DNA from 2 places in the Allobosea sp. 2KB_26 genome. Region 1 is predicted to be linked to the other one. Evidence: riboswitches for the same ligand, from Rfam matches in the RefSeq annotation. Region 1 holds a riboswitch; the other holds the start of a gene.

Region 1 (4,077 bases):
CAGCTGCGATCCGGCGACGCCTGCGAGAATCACGCGGTCGGTCGCGCCGCCGGACCCGGCGGCGAGCAAGGCCACGATGACAAGTGCAGCAATGGCGCCGAGGAAGGCTCCACCGGATATGCTGAGTGCAGCGCCGCCGAAGCCCAGGATCATCACCGCGACCGCACCCGTCGAGGCTCCGGCCGAGATACCAAGGATATAGGGTTCTGCGAGAGGATTACGCAGGAGCGCCTGCAGGATCGCGCCCGAAAGCGCGAGCGCTCCTCCGCAGAGGGCCGCCACCACAGCCCGGCTCAAGCGGTAGTCAAAGATGACGCCCTGCTGGATCGCGCTCACGGGGTAGTCGAGATCGAACAACCCGTTGCCCAGGGCTTTGAAGACCGTGGCAAGCGGGATCGACATCTCTCCGATCGTCACGGCGAGTGCGATCGCGAGTATCAGCAGGACGAAGGCGAGGAGCGCTACTGCGCCCCTCGCCGACCAGTTGGGCCGAACCACTCCATGGCTCACTTGGTGAGGCCGAAGCTCTTGATGCCGTTGGCCAGCGCCTCGATGCCGTCGATCGTATCAAGCCCGGCCCTGGTCGCGCCGACATCCATGATCACGATCCGCTGCTGCCGGCTGGCGTCGAGCTTGCTCGCAACCGCGTCGGTCTTGAGGAAGTCGAGCTTGAGATTGATGTCGTCTGCCGGGAAACGCCGGCGATCCATCTTGACCACGACGATGACGGCAGGGTTGGTGGAAGCGACGGTCTCCCAACCGACCAGCGGCCATTCCTCGTTGGTGGTGATGACGTTCCGGGCGCCGAGCTTCGACAGGATATAGGCAGGCACGCCATTCTTGCCGGCCAGGAAGGCGTCCCCCTTGATGTCCTTGCTGGAGAACCAGACGACGACAGGAACATCCTGCGGCTTGATCCCGGCAACAGAAGCGACCGCCTTGTCCTCGCGCGCCTTCAATTCAGCGACCAGCGCCTCGGCGCGATCGGAGACATCGAAGATCTGCCCGAACTCGCGAATATTGCGATAGACGAGTTCCATCGTGAACATCTGCGTGCGGACGCCGTCGCCCGGCCCGGAATTGTCCTTGCCGACGCAATCGGTGGGGGAAACGTAGGTCGGCACTTTCAGCTTCGCAAACTGGTCGCGCTTGCCGACGATACCGTTGGGGCCGATATGCCATTCGAACATCGCAGTCACGAGGTCCGGCTCCTGGGCGACGACAGCCTCGAAACTCGGATCGTTGTCGGCAAGCCGCTTCACCTTGGCGTTGACCGCCTCATAGGGCTTCGCGACAGGGCTGAACCACACGGCTGTGCCCACGACCTTGTCGCCGAGCCCGAGCGCGTAGAGGATCTCGGTCTGCGTCTGTCCGACAGCCACGACGCGCTTTGGCGCCTGGTTGAACGTTATCGTCTCCCGGCAATTCTCCAGCGTCAGCGGATACTGCGTCGGTGCGGCCAAGGCCGCTCCCGACATCGACATGCCGATGGCTGCGACGAACGAAAGGCAAGAAAGGCGTGCAGCGCTGCGCATTGAAATCTCCGATAGCGTCGAGCGGCCGCATGCGTCGCGAAGCTCGTGGGCCTCGCACGGTCGATCTTGAAATGTAACAGTATTACAATTTTGATAGGCCGCTCGATACGTCTGCGTCAAGCGCTCTGCCACGACTGCGATGGCGTGGTTCAGCATCATGGACATGGAATTCATCGCTCCCCGAGATGACGAGCCGGGAGCTTGAGCGGATCGGTTCGGGGGTGCCGGTCTACGACCTGCCGCCGACGCAAATCCCCCCGGACACCCCGCCCGAAAGACGCTTCTGCGATCAGGGCAGGTCTCCTGGCTCGCGGGTCAGCGCTGGCTTCGCCCGGCCTTCCCGGCGTTGAGAGCGCCAGTGGACGATGGGAGAAGAGCTCGCCGCTTACAGTTGCGGGGGCAGCCTCGGATTCGGCGCAGGGCGCCTCACCGAATTCCCTCTTAGCTTCGGGCCTGAGCCCGAAGAACCTTGATCGCGGCCGACCATAGAGGGGCCCAACGCGGCGTCAAGCCGCAGGCACCGACCACACCGCTTGCTGATGGAGCCCTGCAGTGAGGCGGCCCCATCCTTCTCGGCTCACTCCCAGCTCAGGGCGCCGCCGTTCTGGTATTCGATGACGCGGGTCTCGAAGAAGTTCTTCTCCTTCTTCAGGTCCATCGCCTCGCTCATCCAGGGAAACGGGTTTTCCGTTTCCGCGAAGACGGGGCTGAGGCCGAGTTGCGCACAACGGCGGTTGGCGATGAAATGCATGTACTGCTCGCAGAGCGCGGCATTGAGGCCGAGGAAACCGCGCGGCATGGTGTCCCGGCCATAGGCGGCCTCAAGTTCGGCAGCGTTGCGAATCATGCCGCGCAACTCGTCCTGGAAGGCCCTGGTCCAGAGATGCGGGTTCTCGATCTTGATCTGGTTGATCACGTCGATGCCGAAATTCAGGTGAATGCTCTCGTCGCGCAGGATGTACTGGTACTGCTCGGCGATGCCGACCATCTTGTTGCGCCGGCCGAGCGACAGGATCTGGGCAAAGCCGGTGTAGAACCACATGCCTTCGAAGATCACGTAGAAGGCGACGAGGTCGCGCAGGAAGGCCTGATCGGCCTCGGGCGTGCCGGTCTCGAAATCGGGGTCGTCGAGATGCTGGGTATGCTTCAGCGCCCAGGCCGCCTTGTCGGTGATCGAGGGCACCTCGCGATACATGTTGAAGAGCTCACCCTCGTCGAGGCCGAGGCTTTCGACGATGTACTGGAAGGTGTGGGTGTGCACCGCCTCCTCGAAAGCCTGGCGCAGCAGGTATTGCCGGCATTCCGGATTGGTGAGATGGCGGTAGATCGCGAGCACAATGTTGTTGGCGACGAGGCTTTCGGACGCCGCGAAGAAGCCGAGATTGCGCTTGATCGCGCGACGCTCGTCCTCGGTCAGCCCGTCCTTCGATTTCCACAGGGCGATATCGGCCTGCATCGAGACCTCTGTCGGCATCCAATGGTTGTTGCAGCCGGCGAGGTACTTCTCCCAGGCCCATTTGTACTTGAGCGGCAACAACTGGTTCACGTCGGCGCGGCAGTTGATCATTCGCTTCTCGTCGACGCTGACGCGCCCGCCGGAGCGATCGATCTCGCCGAGGCCGGTGGCGTCGGCTTGGGCTCCGCCGGGGGCGGCCGGATTGGGATCGAGGGCGGCGGCAGGCTTGCTGTCTGACCAGTCGAGCATGATGAATATCCAATCGGGTCTGAATGTCGCGGCCGGGTTTGCCCCGGCCGTCCGTATCGTTCGCTATCGGGCAGGGCCGGGCGTCCATGCGCGCCGCGAAGGCGAGCATGGACGCTGCCGCTGCCTCACTGGCAGGCTTCGCAGGTCGGATCGTCGATCGAGCAGGCGTTCGGCACGGCCATGCCATTGTCGAGCGGGATGTCGACAAGGATCGGCTTGGCCGTGGCGGGGACCATTGCCGACACCGCGTTGAGCTTGCCGTCGGTGCCCTTCAACGTCGACTTTTCGACATGGGTCGCCGAGAGCGCGCGCAGGTAATAGGTCGTCTTCAGACCGAGCCGCCAGGCGAGGCGATAGGCCTCGTCGAGCTTCCTGCCGGAAGGCTGCGCCATGTAGAGATTGAGCGACTGGCCCTGGTCGATCCATTTCTGACGGCGTGCGGCGGCGCGGATCAGCCAGCTCGTCTCGATCTCGAATGAGGTGGCGTATAGCGCCTTGAGATCGTCGGGGACGCGATCGATCTGACTGACCTTTCCGTCGTAATATTTCAGGTCCGAAACCATGACCTCGTCCCAGAGATCGCGCGCCTTGAGATCGCGGACGAGGTCGGCATTCACGACCGTGAAGTCGCCGGACATGTTCGCCTTGACGTAGAGCTGGCTATAGGACGGCTCGATCGACTGCGAGACACCGACGATGTTGGAGATCGTTGCAGTCGGGGCAATCGCCATGCAGTTCGAGTTGCGCATGCCGGTGGTCTTCACCCGCTCGCGCAGGCTGTCCCAGTCCAGCGTCGTCGAGCGATCGAGCTCGACATCGCCGTCGCGGGCGTCGGAG
Region 2 (4,077 bases), on a different contig from region 1:
TCAGTCATTCCCGCCCCGCATGAGCCTGTCCGATTCCCTGCCGCTCCTCGCCGCCGCGCTGATCATCGAAGCGGGATTCGGCTACCCCCAGGGCTTGTATGCGCTGATCGGCCATCCCGTCACCTGGATCGGTGCGCTGATTTCCCGCCTCGATCGGACGCTCAATCGCGAGAGCGACTCGTTCACCATGCGCAAGGCGGCCGGCGGCCTCGCCCTCGCGCTATTGCTTGCCGTCGTCTTCATCGTCTCATGGGGGCTGACCCTGCTCTGTCGCGGCCTCGGCCCGCTTGGCTGGCTGCCGCTCGCACTGCTCGCCTCCAGCCTGATCGCACAGCGCAGCCTGCACGACCATGTCGCACGCGTCGCCGAAGGGCTGGAGCGGGATGGCCTCGCCGGCGGTCGCGCGGCCGTTTCGATGATTGTCGGCCGCAACCCCGAAACTCTCGACGAGGCCGGGGTTTCCCGCGCCGCGATTGAAAGCCTTGCCGAGAATTTCTCGGACGGGATCGTCGCCCCTGCGCTCTGGCTCGCCGTCGGCGGCCTACCCGGCGGCGCGCTCTACAAGGCAATCAACACCGCCGATTCGATGATCGGCCACAAGACACCGCGCCACCTCGCCTTCGGCTGGGCGGCGGCGCGTCTCGACGACCTCGTCAACCTTCCGGCCTCTCGCCTCACCGCGCTGCTGCTGACCGCAGCCGCCGCACTCGACCGAACGTCAGACCCCAGCAATGCGTGGCGAGCTGTCCGACGCGACGCCCGCCATCATCGTTCGCCCAATGCCGGCTGGCCGGAAGCCGCGATGGCGGGTGCGCTCGGTCTCCGGCTGGCGGGCCCGCGCGTTTATGGCGATGTCAGGGTCGACGACGGCTGGATGGGGGATGGCCGGGCGGAAGCGGGCGCGGCGGATATCCGGCGGGCGCTCGCTCTTTATCGGAGGGCGTGTCTGCTCCTGTGGGGGCTCGCGATTACAGGCGCCTTCGCCGCGCTCGCCTTGTAGATCATCGGACCGGGCATCGCATCCGGACCGATGATCTCACCTTCTGTGTTTGCATCGGCTGTCCCGAAAGCCGCGATCCACTTTTCGGGCCGATGCTTGAGCCTCAGAACTCGATCCCGGCCTGTGCTTTCACGCCCGCTGCGAAGTGATGCTTCACCAGCGTCATCTCGGTGACGAGGTCGGCAACAGAGATCAACTCGGGCTTCGCATTGCGGCCGGTGACAACGATATGCAGATCAGGGCGCCGGTTCGCCAATGTCTCGACCACCTCCGCCAGCGGCAAATAGTCGTAGCGCAACGCGATGTTGAGCTCGTCGAGAACGAGCAGGCGTATCTCCGGATCGTCCATCAGCGCCTTCGCCTTGGCGAAAGCGCGCTCGGCGGCGGCGATATCGCGGGCCTTGTCCTGCGTCTCCCAGGTGAAGCCCTCGCCCATCGTGTGCCAGACGATGCGATCGCCAAAGGCGTCGAGCGCCTTGCGCTCACCGGTCGCCCAGGCGCCCTTGATGAACTGCACCACCCCGACGCGCCAGTCATGGCCGAGAGCCCGCAGGATCAGACCGAAAGCGGCGGTCGACTTGCCCTTGCCAGGCCCCGTATTGACGATCAGGAGCCCCTTTTCGATCGTCTTGGCGGCGACCTCGGCATCCTGCACCGCCTTCCGCTTTTCCATCTTGGCCTTGTGGCGGGCGGCCTCGTCAGCATCGATTGTCATCACAACTCCCTGCTCATTTCACCTGCATCGGCAGACCCGCGACCATGAAGATCACCCGGTCGGCCCGCGCCGCAAGCATCTGGTGCAACCGGCCCGCCTCGTCGCGGAACCGCCGGGCGAGCGCATTATCCGGCACGATGCCGAGCCCGACCTCGTTGGAGACCAGGACCACCGGGCCTCGTGCCGCGAGGCAGGCCTCGACCAGTTCGCGGCTCGCAGCCGCCACATCCTGCTCCGCCAGTATCACATTGGTCAGCCAGAGCGTCAGGCAGTCCACTAGGATGGGCTGCCCCGCGGGAACCGCGCGGATCGCCTGCGCCAGGGCCAGCGGCGCATCGATGGTCGTCCAGTCCTGCGACCGGCGGGCGCGGTGCTCGGCAATCCGGGCGCGCATCTCCTCGTCGTAGGCCTGCGCCGTGGCGAGATAGGTCCAGGGCGCCGACACCATCTCGATCAGGGCCTCGGCATGGCGGCTCTTGCCGGAGCGGGCGCCGCCCAGAACGAGGGTGAGAGGGGAAAGGATCGCTGCCACTGCCAAAATCTCAGCCCAGGGAAGATCAGCCTAAGGAATGGACATGCCGAGGGAAGCGAAGCAAGCCGGGATGGGCCAGAGGAGATCGCATCGCTTCACTGCGCTCGCAATCACGATCGCTGCATTGCACAGCACCGTGCAGATGGCTAATGATCATCCCTGACGGTGCCTCTGCAAGGAGGTGAAAAGGGAACGCGGTGCGATACCGCGGCTGCCCCCGCAACTGTAAGCGGCGAGTTTCGCGCCATCGGCCACTGGGATTGTCCCGGGAAGGCGGCGAGAGATCCGGACCCGCGAGCCAGGAGACCTGCCGTCAGCGAGTGATGCAATCCAGCGGGCTGCCGGCGGGGTGGCCAAGGAGACCGAGATGACGACGAATACGGCTTCGATCACCACCCAGGCCAGCGCCTCCGAGCGCGTCAAGGCTGCCGCAGCTGCCCTGGCACTCGGTGCAGCCCTGATCTTCACCGTCGGCTTCGCCCATTCGACCAGCGTACACAACGCGGCCCACGACACGCGCCACACCCTCGCCTTTCCCTGCCACTGAGGGAATCGCAACATGGTCAATCGTGTTCTCACGGTCAGTCTTCTGGCCGGGCTTATGGCTGGGCTATTGGTTGCAGCACTCCAGCATGTCACCACCACGCCGCTGATCCTCAAGGCGGAAACCTTCGAGACGGCGCTGCGGGCGGCCGAACTGCAGCACGCCAGCTTCACCGGCGATGCCAGGATCGTCCTAGCCCATGGCGGCCCTGACGCGGCAGACCACGCCGAGTGGAAGCCGCAGGACGGCTTGCAGCGCACGGCCTTCACCACCATCGTCACCATTGCGACCGCGATCGGTTTTGCCGCCCTGCTGCTCGGCGGCATGATCGCCGCAGGCGATGCCATCACCGAGCGGACCGCACTGATCTGGGCGGCGTGCGGGTTCCTGGCCTTCGGCCTCGTGCCCGCAACCGGGCTCGCACCCGAGCTGCCCGGCAGTGCGTCAGCCGAATTGCTTCACCGCCAGACCTGGTGGATCGCCACGGCGCTCGTCACTGCTGGCGGGCTCTGGGTCTTCCTTCGGGCAGAGGCCCCCTGGTTGCGGGCGCTTGCCGTGCTGGCGGTGCTCGTGCCGCATCTGATCGGCGCGCCACATCCCGCCGCTCCGGAGAGCAAGGTCCCAGCCGAAATCGCGGCGCATTTCGCCGCGCTCTCGCTCGCCCTCCAGGCCGCCCTCTGGCTCGCCACCGGCTTTGCCGTCGGTGTGCTCTGGCCCTGGGCAACGCGCCGTGCCGCCGCCCCGGCCAGGGCCTGACGCTGAGCGCGATCCCCCCGGGATCGCGCCGGGAGCAAGGAAGCGGCCCATGCCCGAAGGCAATGTCACCATTTTCGTCTGCGTCGCCTGCCGGCGTACGCGGGCGGACCTGCCGGAGGGGTACGATCAGCCCGGACTGAGCTTTGCCGAAGCGCTGCGTGAACGCATCGCACGCGACGGCGGTACGCTTCCGGTCGAACCTGTCGACTGCCTCGCGGTCTGCAATCGCCCCTGCACCGTCGCCTTGGCGGCGGACGGGAAATGGACCTATCTGATCGGCGACCTCGACACCGACGCCCATATCGACGAAGTCGTCGGCGCAGCTGCGAGTTTTGCAGCCAGCACGAACGGTATCGTTCCCTGGAAAGAAAGACCCGCCTCGTTCCGCAAGGGCGTGGTCGCGCGCGTACCGCCTCTCCCGGTGCGCCAACAAGGATGAGACCATGAACGCTCCCCAAGCCCGCTCGCTGGGCAAGATCCCCTGCACGATCATCACCGGCTTCCTCGGTGCCGGAAAGACCACGCTGGTG

The links. A riboswitch is a leader RNA that binds a small molecule or an ion and turns the genes downstream of it on or off. The one in region 1 is predicted to bind cobalamin.
Region 2: linked by a shared signal. The riboswitch ahead of AB4099_RS24215 (CbtB domain-containing protein) and the one ahead of AB4099_RS18465 (ABC transporter substrate-binding protein) in region 1 are both predicted to bind cobalamin.

What each region holds. Positions count from the first base shown of each region.
Region 1 is NZ_JBFRHE010000006.1:226,387-230,463, forward strand. Features, by position in the region: gene AB4099_RS18460 (FecCD family ABC transporter permease) at 1-498, opposite strand, end outside; gene AB4099_RS18465 (ABC transporter substrate-binding protein) at 507-1,535, opposite strand; cobalamin riboswitch at 1,812-2,022, opposite strand; gene AB4099_RS18470 (ribonucleotide-diphosphate reductase subunit beta) at 2,113-3,240, opposite strand; gene AB4099_RS18475 (ribonucleoside-diphosphate reductase subunit alpha) at 3,366-4,077, opposite strand, start outside.
Region 2 is NZ_JBFRHE010000010.1:221,863-225,939, forward strand. Features, by position in the region: gene cobD (threonine-phosphate decarboxylase CobD) at 1-8, opposite strand, end outside; gene cbiB (adenosylcobinamide-phosphate synthase CbiB) at 20-1,000, shown strand; gene cobO (cob(I)yrinic acid a,c-diamide adenosyltransferase) at 1,104-1,715, opposite strand; gene cobU (bifunctional adenosylcobinamide kinase/adenosylcobinamide-phosphate guanylyltransferase) at 1,729-2,253, opposite strand; cobalamin riboswitch at 2,394-2,576, shown strand; gene AB4099_RS24215 (CbtB domain-containing protein) at 2,615-2,794, shown strand; gene AB4099_RS24220 (CbtA family protein) at 2,807-3,547, shown strand; gene AB4099_RS24225 (DUF1636 family protein) at 3,597-3,986, shown strand; gene cobW (cobalamin biosynthesis protein CobW) at 3,991-4,077, shown strand, end outside.